2 regions of the Variovorax sp. 05N34 genome follow, and region 2 is predicted to be linked to the other one. Evidence: predicted binding sites of a transcription regulator. Region 2 holds the regulator's gene; the other holds the start of a gene.
What was found. The regulator NrdR, encoded in region 2, represses ribonucleotide reductase genes. The targets are predictions, from matches to a motif close to CACNANATNTNGTG.
Positions count from the first base shown of each region.

Region 1: the regulator NrdR is predicted to act here: its motif matches at 4,845-4,858, upstream of AC1DMA_RS21425 (ribonucleoside-diphosphate reductase subunit alpha).

Region 1 is NZ_JBFTNI010000008.1:71,223-79,150, reverse strand. It holds gene AC1DMA_RS21450 (cytochrome C assembly family protein) at 1-545, shown strand, start outside; gene AC1DMA_RS21445 (PP0621 family protein) at 542-784, shown strand; gene AC1DMA_RS21440 (sensor histidine kinase) at 781-2,466, shown strand; gene AC1DMA_RS21435 (sigma-54-dependent transcriptional regulator) at 2,492-4,006, shown strand; gene ampD (1,6-anhydro-N-acetylmuramyl-L-alanine amidase AmpD) at 3,999-4,589, shown strand; gene AC1DMA_RS21425 (ribonucleoside-diphosphate reductase subunit alpha) at 4,939-7,854, shown strand.
Region 2 is NZ_JBFTNI010000004.1:458,591-466,518, forward strand. It holds gene AC1DMA_RS14080 (pilus assembly protein) at 1-1,111, shown strand, start outside; gene AC1DMA_RS14085 (type IV pilin protein) at 1,108-1,542, shown strand; gene AC1DMA_RS14090 (GspH/FimT family pseudopilin) at 1,539-2,075, shown strand; gene nrdR (transcriptional regulator NrdR) at 2,128-2,571, opposite strand; gene glyA (serine hydroxymethyltransferase) at 2,605-3,849, opposite strand; ZMP/ZTP riboswitch at 3,891-4,017, opposite strand; gene AC1DMA_RS14105 (transglycosylase SLT domain-containing protein) at 4,055-4,903, opposite strand; gene AC1DMA_RS14110 (DUF748 domain-containing protein) at 5,509-7,928, shown strand, end outside.

The DNA.
Region 1 (7,928 bases), on a different contig from region 2:
TCCACGTCTGGCGCGCGCTCGCAGTGCTGGGGGCTGTGGCGGTCCTGCTGGCGGTTTTGTTTCCCGGGACGCCGCTGCACGTCTCCGCCTCGCCGTGGCTGCCGCTGCATCTGGCGCTGGGCATTGCTTCCTACGGATTGTTCGGCGCCGCCGTGGTTCATGCGTGGCTCATGACGCGGGCCGAAAAGCAGATCCGGCTTGCCGCCGAAACGCCAAGCGGGCTCCCGCTCCTCACGATGGAACGCCTCACCTTCCGCTTCGTCGCGGCGGGCTTCGTGCTGTTGTCGGCCACGCTGCTGGCGGGCATCTTCTTCAGCGAGACGCTCTATGGCGCGACGGTCCGCGGATGGAAATGGGATCACAAGACGGTGTTCTCGATCCTCGCGTGGATCACTTTTGCCGTCCTGCTGATGGGACGCGCCCGCTTCGGCTGGCGTGGGCGCACGGCGCGGCGCGTGCTGTATGCCGGCTCCGCGTTGCTGCTGCTCGCCTATGTGGGATCGCGCTTCGTTCTCGAAGTCGTCCTCTCGCGCACGCCCTCATGAAATACCTGCTCGTTCTGGCCGTCATCGCCATTGCCATATGGTTCTGGCGCCGCGGCCGTCAGGAAGAAATGCGCTCGCGCGCACCCAAGCCGCAAGCCCCACCCGCCGTCGGGCCGCCGAAGGCCATGGTTCGTTGCGCCCACTGCGGCTTGCATCTGCCGGCCACTGACGCCATCACCGGCCCTGCTGGCATCTATTGCAGCGCAGCCCACCGCAAAGCAGCGGAAAGCCGCAGATGACTGCCTACCTGTGGTCGCGAGGCGAACCGGCCACCGATTGGAGTTCGCTCGAGAAATTCAACGCTGACAGTTCGGCGTTGCTGCGTCTTTGGCGCGGCTTCATGGCGGCACGGTGCTTTGTCGCGGCGGTGCTCCTGCTCCTTCCGGGAGTCGCCTTGGCGCTCAAGCAGCCCGTCCAGGCCCAAGGCATCGCTCTGACGATCTGCTATCTGATCGCGGTGCTGCTGGCCGCGCGGTATGCGCCTTTTCAACCGATTCGCAGGTTTGGCGGCGCGTGGCTGTCGACCATCGGCATCGACCTCGTCACGTTCACCGCGCTGCAAACACTGCAGGTGGGCGGCGTCAACTACACGCCCTTGTTCGCGCTTCCGGTGCTGATGGGGGCCGTGCTTGGCACCGGCGCAGTCGGGCTGGGCACCACTGCGGCAGCCACCCTCTTGCTGCTCGGCCACGCGGGCTGGTATTGGTTCGAGCAACCCGCAGACACCTCGCCGCGCTTTGTCCAGGCAGCTCTGACGGGCACCGGGCTCTTCGTGGTGGCCCTGATCGCCCACGAGCTGGCCCGCCGCCTCACGCGCGAGGAAGCCATGGCGCAGCGCAGCCGCAGTGCCGCGGAGATGCACGCGATGGTCAACGATCTCGTGATCGAAACACTGAGCGAAGGCGTGCTCGTGGTCGATGCCGCGGGCCGGGTGCATGCGGTCAATCCTGCAGCGGACGCGATCCTGGGCAACGGTCTCGCGCAGATTCCCCAGCCTTTCGCGCTCAGTGCCTATCCGGCCTGGGTGCCGCTTGCCCATCTCGCCCGCCAGACTTTTTCGCGGCGCGCGCCCCAGGCCACCGAGGTGCCGGTCGCGCAGCCGCAAGGCGCTCCGCGCGAAGTCCGCGTCCGCACACGCCTGACGCAGGCCCGGGACCTGCGCGCCGAAAGCCTCTGCGTGATGTTCCTGCAGGACTTGCGCGAGCTCGAAGCACGCATCCGCACCGAAAAGCTGGCGGCCATGGGCCGGATGTCGGCCGCCGTCGCGCACGAGATCCGCAATCCGCTCGCCGCGATCACGCAGGCCAGCGCCCTGCTCGGCGAGGATCTCGTCGACCCGGGTCATCGCCAGTTGACCACCATGGTTCAGCAGAACGCTCAGCGTCTGTCCCGCATCGTCGACGACGTCCTGGACGTGGCGCGGGCTCGGCAGCAACGCGTGCTGCCGCTGGGCGAGCAGGTATCGCTCGACCCGACGGTGCGCTCGCTAGCGGAGGAATGGGTCCAGCACGCGCAGCAGCAAGGCGTGTTGCTTTCGCTCGAAGCGGGCACCGACGTGCGTTTCGATGCAGAACATCTGCGGCGCATCCTCGTCAATCTGCTGGACAACGCCTCGCGCTACGCCGGGGACCGGGAGGGCTCGATCCAGGTGAGCACCCGGCGCAACGCGACAGGGCGCGCGACCCTTCAGGTCTGGAGCGACGGTGCGCCGCTCGAGCCGGCAGTGCAGCGGCATCTTTTCGAACCCTTCTTTTCCTCCGAGAGCCGCTCGAGCGGACTCGGACTGTTCCTGTGCCGCGAGCTGTGCGAGCAGCACGGCGCGACCATCGGCTATGAACGCAGGGCGCTTTCCGCGGCGGGCCCCGAAGGCAACGAGTTCTTTGTGGCATTTGCATCAGTTGAAAGTCGACTGACACAATAGCGGCGTGAGCACCCCCAACCCGCCCGTGTCGCAGCCTGCCCAGATCCTGGTCGTCGACGACGAGCCGGACCTGCGCACGCTGTATGAACTCACCTTGCTGCGCGAGGGCTATCGCGTCGAGGCGGCGGGCAGCGTGTCGGAGGCTTGGCAGCATCTCGACGCCGGCCGCTTCGATGCAGTGATCACCGACATGCGCCTGCCAGACGGCCTCGGCATGGAGATCCTCCAGCGCATCCAGCAAGACCAGCGCAGCGAGCGCTGTGTGGTGATGACCGCCTACGGATCAGCGGAAAACGCGGTCGAGGCCCTCAAGGCAGGCGCCTTCGACTACCTCACCAAGCCCGTCGACCTGAAGCAATTCCGATCGGTGGTGGCTTCTGCCGTACAGGCGCCTTCGCAGCCTGCGCCGATCCGGGCCGCGCGGCCGGCGGACGACAACAGTGTGTCGATCGCAACGACGATCGGAGACAGCGGCGTCGCAGCGCTCCAACGGCTGGTGGGCGACTCCGAACCCATGCGGCTGGTCAAGGCGCGCATTGCCAAGGTGGCGCGAGGCATGGCACCGGTGCTCGTGCGCGGCGAGTCCGGCACAGGCAAGGAACTGGTCGCGCGCGCCGTTCATGCCTGCAGCCAGCGAAGCGACGGACCTTTCGTGGCCGTGAACTGCGGCGCCATTCCCGAAAACCTTCTCGAAGCCGAATTCTTCGGCGCGCGAAAAGGCTCCTATACCGGCTCTTCGCAGGACCGCGACGGCTACTTCCAGGCGGCACGCGGCGGCACCCTGTTTCTCGACGAAATCGGTGACTTGCCGCTCGCCATGCAGTCGAAGCTGCTGCGCGCCATCCAGGAACGCAGCGTTCGCCCCATCGGTTCGACGCAGGAAGATGCCGTCGACGTCCGAATCGTGAGCGCGACCCACAAGGACCTGCATGCCGAAGTGCAAGCCAGCCGATTCCGGCAGGATCTCTTCTACCGGCTCAACGTGATCGAGATCGCTGTGCCTGCGCTGCGGGACCGTCGAGGCGATCTGCCAGCACTGTGCAACGCCTTGCTCGCGCGCATCGCCCGCGATGCCGGCATGCCGGTGCCCACGCTTTCCGCCCAAGTCCTGCAGAGGCTCGCCGAACATCCGCTGCACGGCAACGTTCGCGAGCTTGAAAATCTCCTGCACCGCGCGGTGGCGCTCAGCGATGGCGATGTGCTTCACCTCGATCTCATGGGGGGCGCAGGCACGGCAGTTCCGTCCGAATCCCAGCAGACGGGACCCGCGCCGCTTGCCGAGCCCGTGCCAGCGGCCGCCGCGGCCCCTGTCAGCATCCATCCCCGGACGCCGTCCGCCGTACCACGCGATCTGCAAAGCTATCTGGACGAGCAAGAGCGCCAGATCCTGGTGCGGGCGCTGCAGGAAACGGGCTTCAACCGAACTGCCGCCGCCGCGCGCCTCGGCCTGAGCCTGCGACAGATTCGCTATCGGATTGCGCGCCTGGGCATCACCACACCGCATGGCGACGATGCCAGCGGTCTAGGCGCCGATGAGTGAAGCCGACACAGCACTTTGGGAATCGGGGTGGTATCGCTTCGCTCGCCGCTTGCCGTCCCCCAATTTCGGGGCGCGACCCAGAGGCGCGAACATCGACCTGATCGTGCTGCATTCAATCAGCCTGCCGCCGGGACATTACGGTGGCGATGAAGTTCAGCAGCTCTTCACGAACAGCCTCGACTGGGATGCGCACCCTTATTTTTCGGGCATCCGCGGCCTCGAAGTCTCTGCGCATTTTTATGTGCGGCGCAATGGCGAACTGTGGCAGTTCGTGAGCTGCGACGATCGCGCATGGCACGCCGGCGCCTCGTGCTGGCGTGGGCGCGAGAACTGCAACGACGATTCGATCGGCATCGAACTCGAAGGGCTCGAAGGCGACGCCTTCGAGCAAGCGCAGTACGAAACCCTGGCCAGCCTTTGCCCATCGATCGCGCAGCGCTACGCGATTTCGTACATCGCAGGCCACGAACACATCGCTCCTGGCCGCAAGGAAGATCCGGGGCCGGGCTTCGACTGGCGCTTGCTTCGTGAGCAACTCGGCTGGCAACAGGCGATGTTTCCGCCGGCCGCGCTTGGCTCTTGAAGTTTTTTTCAATGGCAAAGTAACAGCCGATGCGCGGGCCTTGAGGCACGTGCGTACCTCCGTGGCTCGGCGGCAGCGCAGTATCCATGCGCTTTCCCAGCGTAAATCGGCCTGGAATGCGCATGGGCAGGGGACCTCGCTGCCTTGTCCCAACCGGGATGCGGCTTCGCTGCCGATCAAAAGGCCGGCGAGAATTTTCACATCCGTTGCTAATTGTCGAAAACGCTATATCTAGTGGCTTGTAGCCCTCTTTGCCACTAGATATAGTGTGCCCTGCCCCGGCACTCACTGCCGGAAACAGCGGCCCGACAACGCCGCACCGAACAAGAATCGCCCATACGAGGATCGCATGCAAACTGCACTGAACACCCCTTCCACCTCTCGCGCCGTACCCTCGACGCCGCAAAGCCGGGATGTCGCCGGCTCCCCCGCCGGCAACGCGCTGGCCCACTACCAGATCATCCGCCGCAATGGCGCGGTCGTGCCCTTCGAGCCGAACAAGATCGCCATCGCGATGATGAAAGCGTTCCTGGCCGTGCATGGCACGCAGGGCGCGGCTTCGGCCAGCGTGCGCGAGACCGTCGACACACTGACGCAGGCCGTCGTGCGCGCCATGGTGCGTTCGCGTCCGGGCGGCGGCACGTTCCACATCGAAGACGTGCAGGACCAGGTCGAACTCGGCCTCATGCGCGGCGGCCATCATGAGATCGCCCGCGCCTATGTGCTGTACCGCGAACGCCGCTCGCAGGAGCGCACCAAGCAAGGCGAACAGGACGCGCCCGTGGCCCAGCCCGCGCTGCACGTACTCGACCGCGGCGAAAGAGTCGCGCTCGACCTGAACGAGCTCAAGGCCCTCATCGAATCGGCCTGCACCGGCCTGGGCGACACGATCACGGCCGACCCGATCCTCGCCGAGACGATGCGCAACCTCTACGACGGCGTTCCGCTCGACGAGGTCTACAAGGCGTCGATCCTCGCCGCACGCACGCTGATCGAGAAAGATCCCGACTACACCTTCGCCACCGCGCGCCTGCTGCTGCACACGATCTTCAAGGAAGTGATCGGCCGCGAAGTGCCGCCAGCCGACCGCGCGCAAGCCTACGCCGACTACTTTCCCCAGTTCATCAAGAAGGGGGTCGACAACGAGCTGCTGGACGAGAAGCTGCTGCAGTTCGACTTGGCCCGCCTGGGCGCCGCGCTCAAGCCGGAGCGCGACATGCAGTTCGACTACCTCGGCCTGCAGACGCTCTACGACCGCTATTTCCTGCACGTGCGCAAGACGCGCATCGAGCTGCCGCAAGCCTTCTTCATGCGCGTCTCGATGGGCCTCGCGCTCAACGAGATCGACCGCGAAGCCCGCGCGATCGAGTTTTATGAAGTGCTGTCTTCCTTCGACTTCATGTCGAGCACGCCGACGCTGTTCAACAGCGGCACGCTGCGATCGCAACTGTCGAGTTGCTATCTCACGACTGTGCCCGACGACCTCGACGGCATCTACGAGTCGATCAAAGAAAACGCGCTCCTGTCCAAGTTCGCGGGCGGCCTGGGCAACGACTGGACGCGCGTGCGCGCCCTCGGCAGCCACATCAAGGGCACCAACGGCGAATCGCAAGGCGTCGTGCCCTTCCTCAAGGTGGTGAACGACACCGCCGTCGCGGTGAACCAGGGCGGCAAGCGCAAGGGCGCCGTGTGCACCTACCTGGAAAGCTGGCATCTCGACATCGAGGAATTCCTCGAGCTGCGCAAGAACACCGGCGACGATCGCCGCCGCACGCACGACATGAACACCGCGAACTGGATCCCCGACCTGTTCATGCGCCGCGTGATGGAAAAGGGCAACTGGACGCTGTTCTCGCCATCGAACGTGCCCGACCTGCACGACAAGTTCGGTGCCGACTTCGAAGCGGCCTACGTCGCCTACGAAGAAAAGGCTTCGCGCGGCGATCTCAAGCCAAGCCGCACCATCCCGGCCTCGGACCTGTGGCGCAAGATGCTCACGATGCTGTTCGAAACCGGCCATCCGTGGATCACGTTCAAGGATGCCTGCAACGTGCGCTCGCCCCAGCAGCACGCCGGCGTCGTGCATTCGTCGAATCTCTGCACCGAGATCACGCTGAACACCAGCGACACCGAAACCGCGGTCTGCAATCTCGGCTCGGTCAATCTGCTGCAGCACCTGAAGAACGGCAAGGTCGACCAGGAAAAGCTCAAGCGCACCATCTCGACGGCGATGCGCATGCTCGACAACGTCATCGACATCAACTACTACGCGGTCAAGAAGGCGCGCGACTCGAACCTGCGCCACCGTCCGGTCGGCCTCGGACTGATGGGCTTCCAGGACGCGCTGTACGAACTGCGCATTCCCTACGCCTCACAGGAAGCCGTTCAGTTCGCCGACGAATCGATGGAAGCGATCTGCTACTACGCCTACTGGGCCTCGACGGACCTGGCGCGCGAGCGCGGCAAATACTCGAGCTACAAGGGCTCGCTGTGGGACAAGGGCGTGCTGCCCTCCGACACGCTCGACCTGCTCGAGAAGGCGCGCGGCGGCTACGTGGAAGTGGACCGCTCGTCCACCCTCGACTGGGATTCGCTGCGCCAGAAGATCAAGTCCGACGGCATGCGCAATTCGAACTGCGTGGCCATCGCACCGACGGCAACCATCTCCAACATCATCGGCGTGGACGCTTCGATCGAGCCCTGCTTCGGCAACCTCTCGGTCAAGTCCAACCTATCCGGCGAGTTCACCGTCATCAACCATTACCTGGTGCGCGACCTCAAGCGCCTGGGCCTCTGGGACGATGTGATGGTGATGGACCTCAAGCATTTCGACGGCTCGCTGCGCCCCATCGATCGCGTACCGCAGGACATCAAGTCGCTCTACGCCACGGCGTTCGAGATCGAGACCACGTGGCTCGTCGAAGCCGCTGCACGTCGCCAGAAGTGGATCGACCAGGCGCAATCGCTCAACATCTACATGGCCGGCGCATCGGGCAAGAAGCTCGACGACACCTACAAGCTTGCATGGCTGCGTGGCCTCAAGACCACCTACTACCTTCGCACGCAGAGCGCGACGCACGCGGAGAAATCCACCGTGCAATCGGGTCGGCTCAACGCGGTGTCATCGGGCAGTGGCGATTCGTCATCGGGCATGAGCGCGCTCGAAGCCGCGGCACTCGCAGCACAAGCGCAGTTGAGTGCGATGCCCGCAACCGACATCGCATTCTGCGGCGTCGATGATCCGACGTGCGAAGCATGCCAATGATGTCGGCGTGAAGTGGAGGTCGTTTGCGGCATCGCCTGACAATTAGCGATGCAAGCGAACAACATAACGACAAC
Region 2 (7,928 bases):
TGGCCAGGCCGGCGTCTATCGATGGTTTGCCGTGGTGCCCTCGGGCTTCAACAACGGCAATCCGAACAAGGCAGCGGCTCTGTTCCTGCTGGCCTTGGACAAGCAAGCCAACACGCCATGGGTGATCGAGAAGGATTATTTCAAGATCGTGCTGCCTGATCCGGTCGATGCGACTGTCGTCAATGCGTTGGGTCCGGTGGGCGACTACACAAGCGCAGACAACACGACCCTACTGCTCTTCGCCGGCGACACCCAAGGCAATTTGTGGAAGTTCGATTTCACCAAGAGTGCGCCGTGGAACGAGTCGGCCAAGTCTGGCGCGCTGGCACTGAGCGGTGCACCGCTCATGGTCGCGAAAGACGATGCGGGCAAACGGCAGCCCATCACAATTGCGCCGGAGGTGGGTGCAGGGCCGAACGGTGGTGCGATCGTGCTCTTCGGCACCGGCAAATTCGTCGAAGTCGATGACCTGACCAGCCGCAACACGCAGACGCTCTACAGCGTATACGACACCGGCATGGCCATCTCCGACAGCGAGACTCGCACGCACTTGCAGCAGCGACAGGTGAAGGCCGATATCGAGCACGCGGGTCAGTTCACCATCTCCGGCGATGCCTTCGTCTACGGCAACTACAACGCCAAGACGCCGCACCGTCGAGGCTGGTACTTCGATCTGCCGGACGCGGAGAGCCAAGGAGAGCGCCAAGTTTCCCAAATGTTGCTGAGCGATGGCTATTTGGTGTTCAACACGTTGATTCCGGACTCGAACGTTTGCGGCCTGGAAGGCAACGGGGGCGGCGGGCACAGCTGCGCGGTGAATGCGATGACCGGACTGTCATCGGGCAGCACCTGCATTCCGTCCACCGTTGGTGTGCTCGGGGCGCCGCTGTTGATCCAGGAAGGCGAGGGCGCTTTCAGCTCGACCGATACCTTTGGCCGGCGCATCGAGCGCAAGAAGGTTTCTGTCATCAACCTCGGTTCGGGAGAGGGCTCCCGTCCGGGGAGTGCAATCGTCAGCCCTATCGCAGGCGATGCAGGCGGCGTGATCTCGCAAATTGCCGGCCGTCTCAACTGGCGCGAAGTGCTCAACTTCAAGGACATCCGCAAATGAAGCACTCGGCTACCGAACGGCCGTGCTTGTCTGGCGGCTTTACGCTGATCGAAATGCTGATCGTGGTGGCGCTGGTTGCCATCCTTGGCGCTATCGCCTATCCGTCGTACATGGATTCCGTCCGAAAGGGTTGGCGCGCTGAAGCTCGTACCGCACTCATGCAGGAAATGCAGCAGCAGGAGCGCGTCTACACGCAGCGCGCAAGGTACAACAAGGCGCTGTACAAGACAGGCTCGGGCGACAGCGAAGGCACCAGCAAGTACGAGATCGCTCTCGGCGCATGCGACGGACGCGATGACCCTGACCATTGCATCCGCCTGACTGCCACTTTGAGGGCCGGCTTCTCCGACCCTGCCGTAGGCAACATCTGGCTCGAAAGCACCGGAGTCAAGGGATGCGACGGCGACGACCAAAGCAGGTGCTGGCAATGAACGCACGCTTCTTTCGCCCTGCATATCGCCGCGGTGCCCGCGGGTTCACATTGATAGAGATGATGATCGTCGTTGCGCTCGTCGCAATCCTGAGCGCAGTCGCCGTTCCCAGCTTCAGGGATCTGCTGCTCAATCAACGTCTCGCCTCGACCGCGAGCGATTTCATTGCTGCATTGAGTCTTGCGCGATCGGAGGCCATGAAGCGTTCGCAAAAGGCAACGCTGACCGCAATGAGTCGCGACTGGAACAATGGATGGGAGGTGACCACTGCGGTTGATGACGAGTCGGCAGTGCTGCGCACATTCGAAGCGCTCAGGACTGGAATCGAAGTCGATACCAGCACCGGCAACGGCTTCGACAAATCGATCACCTTCGATGCCAATGGCTTCTCGCGAGCGAGCGCTGGGTGCGTGACATTCAGGGCATCGACGGGGCGACGCAGTTCCGTCGTTCTGTCCGTAGCGGGCCGGGCACGAATTTGTGATCCCGACAAAAAGGGCAACTGCGGCGGGGGCGTTTGCGGCAAGGGATGACCGCTCCGGGGCCCTGCGCCCCCTTGGACTGCAGGGTTGAGGTTGACTCTCGCTAGATGTCTCTGAGCAACTGCCTGAACTCGTCCACGTCCTCGAAGCTGCGGTAGACCGAAGCAAAACGGACGTAGGCGACCTTGTCCAGTCGCTTGAGCTCGCGCATCACGAGCTCGCCCACTTTCGTCGATTCGATCTCGCGCAAGCCGCTGGAAAGCAGCTTCTGCTCGATGCGCAGCAACGCCGTGTCGATCTGCTCGATGCTGACCGGGCGCTTGCGCAACGCCAGCATCATCGAGGCGCGGACCTTCGCGGCCACGAAGTCGGCGCGGCTGCCGTCCTTCTTGACCACGACCGGAAAGTTCACGTCCGGCCGCTCGTAGGTGGTGAAGCGCTTGTCGCAAGCGCTGCACTGCCGGCGACGGCGGACGAAGTCGCCGTCCTCCGAAACGCGCGTCTCGACGACCTGCGTTTCGAGGTGGCCGCAGAAAGGGCATTTCATGCGGCGGCTCCGCCGGGCACGGCAGTCATGGGATCAGCGATAGACCGGGAAGCGGCTGGTCAGCGCGTTCACCTTGGCGCGCACCGCCTCGATGTTGGCCGCATCGCGCGGGTTTTCGAGCACGTCGGCGATCAGGTTGGCGGTCATTCGCGCTTCTTCGTCCTTGAAGCCGCGGGTCGTCATCGCCGGCGTGCCGATGCGCACGCCGCTGGTGACCATCGGCTTTTCCGGGTCATGCGGGATGGCGTTCTTGTTGATCGTCATATGGGCGGCACCCAGCACGGCTTCGGCTTCCTTGCCCGTAATGCCCTTGGCGCGCAAGTCGACGAGCATGACGTGGCTTTCGGTGCGGCCGCTCACGATGCGCAGGCCTCGCCCGGTGAGCGTCTCGGCGACGATCTGAGCGTTCTTGACCACCTGCTGCTGGTACGCCTTGAATTCGGGGGAGAGCGCCTCCTTGAAGGCGACCGCCTTGGCGGCAATCACATGCATCAGCGGGCCACCCTGCAGTCCCGGGAAGATCGCGCTGTTGATGGCCTTTTCGTGCTGCGACTTCATCAGGATGATGCCGCCGCGCGGGCCGCGCAGGCTCTTGTGCGTGGTGGAAGTGACGACGTCGGCGTGAGGCACGGGGTTGGGATACACGCCCGCGGCGACCAGCCCGGCGTAGTGGGCGATGTCGACCATGAAGATCGCGCCGACATCCTTGGCCACTTTGGCGAAGCGCTCGAAGTCGATGCGCAGCGAATAGGCCGACGCGCCCGCGATGATGAGCTTGGGCATTGCGTCATGCGCCTTGCGTTCCATCGCGTCGTAGTCGATTTCTTCCTTGTCATTCAGGCCATAGCTCACGACGTTGAACCACTTGCCGCTCATGTTGAGCGGCATGCCGTGCGTCAGGTGCCCCCCTTCTGCCAGGCTCATGCCCATGATGGTGTCGCCGGGCTTCAGGAAGGCCAGCATGACGGCTTCGTTGGCGGAGGCGCCGCAATGCGCCTGGACGTTGGCCGCGTCGGCGCCGAAGAGTTGCTTCGCGCGATCGATGGCCAACTGCTCGGCCACGTCCACGTGCTCGCAACCGCCGTAATAGCGCTTGCCCGGATAGCCTTCGGCGTACTTGTTGGTGAGTTGCGAGCCCTGGGCAGCCATGACAGCCGGCGACGCGTAGTTTTCGCTCGCGATGAGCTCGATGTGGTGTTCCTGGCGGGCGTTTTCGGCCTGGATGGCAGCCCAGATTTCAGGATCGGTCTGTTCGACCAGATGATTGCGGTTGTACATGGCAGTCCTTCAAGACGATGGTCCTTGTTCTTCAACCAAACAAGGGCTGCCCAGGCGAACGGCGGAACGCCTGCTCGAGACTGCAGGCGGCACGCTTCCCAGTGGTAGTCCACGTCAGCGCAAAGCACCTGAAAAGGGTTGCGCCTATCGCCAGTCGCGTGCTGGCCGAGTGTAGCTGACGACGGTCGCCGTCGTCTCGAAAAGCCTACGAATCCCCAAGCAAGGCGACGCGCTCGGGATCAGTCGCCGGCTGCTTGGCGGGCGCTGGGCCCACGACGGGAACAGGATTCGGGCGCGCTGCCGGCGACGGAGCCATGATCGAGGGTGCGCGCCCCGCGACGACCTGGCGCAGACGCTCGTGCTCGGCCAGGACCTTGGAGGCGTAGCCGCCATCGTCGGTGAGATTCGCTGCCCCGACGTAGAAGCGCAGGCCGCCCTCGAGAGAGCCGGCGCGGGCGATGCATTCCTGCAGCACCTTGACGCCGACGCGCATGTTGGTGACGGGATCGAAAGCAGTCAACGTGCCGCCGGCGCTTTCGTATTTTTCGCCGTGGACGCGGGTCATGACCTGCATCAGGCCCTGAGCGCCGACATGGCTCTGGGCGAAAGGATTGAAGCTGGATTCGACGGCCATGATCGCCAGAATGAGCGTCGGATCGAGCTTCGTGCGTTTGCCGAGCTCGAAAGCTTCGCCGACCAAGACGGTCAGGGGCTCGACGGCCACGCGGTATTTCTTGCTCAGCCAGTACGCGACGGCGGCTTGCTGCTTGGGCAATTCCTGAGGGCTGGCGGCCGTGGTCCGCTCAATGGCTGTGGGTTCGAGATCGGTCGTTGCAGCGACTTCGGGGGCCGGCTTGCGTGACTGGAGCCAGCCCATGAGTTGTTCTTCACCAGATTGGCGAAGATCGGGCCGAGCGACCATGGCAATGGCGGCAAAGACGATCGCGAGCCCGACAAGGGCAAACCCGTTGTGGGTGATTTCGAAAAAGCCGTCGACAACGTCGGACGCGAAGGTACGTAGCCCTCGGGCGGTGGCATCAAGCACCTGCTTCATCGCTTTTTTTCCTTTCTGGCGGCGCCTGTTCGCAATGCCCTTGGGCTAAGCAGAACGCAGCAGCGCTTGGATTGGTACGAATCAGGTCCGCGCATGGTGGAGGAGCGCGGTCGCCTGATCAAAGCCGGGGAAAGTCGGCAGCGGAGTTGTGAGAGTCCTGGGCCGTCCGGCGCCAGGGCTGCGGCATTCTAGGAGCGGCTAAATACCCGGTCAAGAATAAGGAATGCAATCGATATTCGAAAACTTGGCCGTTCATGTAAACGTTAGTTCGCGCATCGGGCACCAATTTTCGATTGAAAACCTCACTTGAAAATTCTCCGCGAGGCGCCTACGCTCAAGAGGCCTCGAATTGAGGCGTATCACCAAGGTCCAGCAGCCGAAGGAGGAATCCCGCGGTTCAGCGACTGAGGCCAAATGGTGGCAATCCCTTGCTGCCAGCCTGGCCGGAACATTGAACTTCCGGTCGCGCGAAACGATGGCATGGGCGTTGCGCCCGCCATCAAGCCCGGTGTCTCGGCTCAGCGTCGAGACACCGGGCTTTCTTCTTTGGCAACTCAATGTCAACACCGTTTCGCCTTCAATTGTTTCGGGCACACTCCCGGTCGATGAATGCAGCTTGGCTGAAACAAAACAAATGGGTGCGGCGTGGGATCGTCGCTTTGCTGGTCCTTCTGGGCGTCTGGGCTATCGCGTGGCTGGCGGTTCCGCCGATTGCCAAGAGCCAGCTACAGAAGATCGCGAGCGAGAAGTTGGGCCGACAGGTCACGGTCGGCAAGATCGATTTCAAACCCTGGACACTCGAACTCGCCGTCAACGACTTGAAGATCGCCACGGCCGATGGCGCGCGCTCGCAGTTGGCCATCAAGCGCATCTATATGGATGGGGAGTTGCAGTCCATTCTCCGGTTTGCACCGGTGATCGATGCAGTGACCATCGACTCGCCGGCGATCCTCCTGACTCATCTTGAGGACGGCAAGTACGACATCGATGACATCCTGCAAAAACTGGCCCCCGCGCCGGACGCTCCCAAGGGCGCTCCTCCGCGCTTTGCCATCTACAACATCGGAATCTCGGGCGGGTCTTTCGATTTCGACGACCAGAAGGTCAAGCGCAAGCACGAACTGCGCGACTTCGTGCTCAACGTGCCCTTCCTGAGCAATCTGGCCTCTCAGCGGGAAGTCAAGACCGAGCCCAAGCTCGCTTTCGTGCTCAACGGCAGCAAGTTCGATTCGTCCGCATCGTCCACGCCTTTCGCCGAAAGCCACAAGACTGATGCGCAACTGAGCTTCCAGGGGCTCGACCTCGTTCCTTATCTGGCGTACATGCCGGGCGATCTTCCCGTGTTGGTGCAAGCCGGCAAGCTCGATGCCGACCTGAAGGTGGATTTCGAGCAGGCGGCTACGGCGGGGCTCAAGATCACAGGCACCATCGCCGCGAACGGCATCAAAGTCGCGGACACCAAAGGCAAGGATCTTCTGGGTTTCGACTCGCTGAAGATCGCCCTGGCTGACGTCAGGCCGCTGGACCGGGTCGTTCACCTCAGTGAAGTTGCTCTGGCAGGGCCGCAACTTGCGGTGGCGCGAGACCCGGGCGGCCAGATCAACCTCCTGGCGATCAACCCCAGCACCGGCGCAAAGGAAAAAGTCGTCGCGGTGCCGGCCCCGCCACAAGACGGAGAGGGCGCTGCCAAGGTCGCCGAGCCGCCCGAATGGCGCGTTCAGGTCGACAAGGTCGCACTGACACAGGGCGCCATCGGCTGGCGTGACGAGACCACGCAACCTGCAGCGGCCATCGACGTCAAGGACCTGGCGGTCGAAGTCAATGCGGTGACCTGGCCCATGGAAAAACCCGCGACGTTCAACGGCTCGACTTCCGTCGGCGGCGCGGCCGTCAAATTCAATGGTGAAGCGACCGACAAGGTGGCGCACGTCCAGACTCAGGTCGACGCGCTCCCGTTGTCGCTGGCCGCTCCTTATCTGGCGCAAAGCCTTGAACCGACGCTGGACGGAAAGCTGACCGGGCATGTCGAGATTGCGTGGACGCAACCCGAGCTCAAGCTCAAGGCGAGCAGCGTCGTTGCCGAAGGGCTGGCGCTCACGCAACAAAAGACCGCGCTGGCGAGCCTGGGACGTTTCGAGATCAAGGATGCCGAAGTCGACATGACCGCGCACACGCTCGCGATCGGTTCGTTGACGGCTGGCAGCCCCAAGATTCGTGTCGAACGGGACAACGAGAAGCGATGGATGTTCGAGCGCTGGCTGAAGGCTCCTGCCGGCGGCAGCCGCGGCGGCACTGTGGACGCGAAGGTGGCCGCGCCCAAGAATCCCCAGCCGTCCGAGGCCCCCGAGGGATCCACGCCAGCGGCGAACACCAAGCCATGGGCTCTTTCCATTGGCACGGTGGCAGTGGAAGATGGCGCAGTGTCCTATGCGGACAACGCGAGCGCGACGCCCGTCGCCTTCGAGATCAGCGCCTTGAAGGTGAACGCGCAAAAGATCGCGCCCAATACGCCGACTGTCTCGCCGCTCAAGCTGTCTGGCCGAATCGGGTCGGGCCGAGCAGAGCCGGGGCGCTTCGAATATGACGGCAATCTGGCGCTGAAGCCGTTGGCAGCCGAGGGCCGGCTCCTGGTCGCTTCTCTTCCAGCTCACGCTTTCAAGGCGTACTACGCCGACGCGCTGAACATCGACATCCGCCGCGCATTCGCGAGCTATCGAGGCACCGTCCAATATTCCGACACCGGTAAGGGCATGAATGTCCGGTTGGCCGGGGACACCGCTGTCGATGATTTCCGCGCCAACAGCGCCGCCCTCACGCAAACCGCAGGCTCGTCCAGCAGCAACCAGCTGCTGAGTTGGAAGACCTTGGGTTTGCGCGGCGTGCAGGTCAACATGGTTCGCGGTTCGCCGCTGACGCTCGACGTGCGAGAGACCACGCTGAGCGATTTTTTCGCGCGCGTCATCATCGATCCGACCGGGCGCCTCAATCTGCTGGACTTGACCAAGAAGCCGGGGCAGCCGACGCC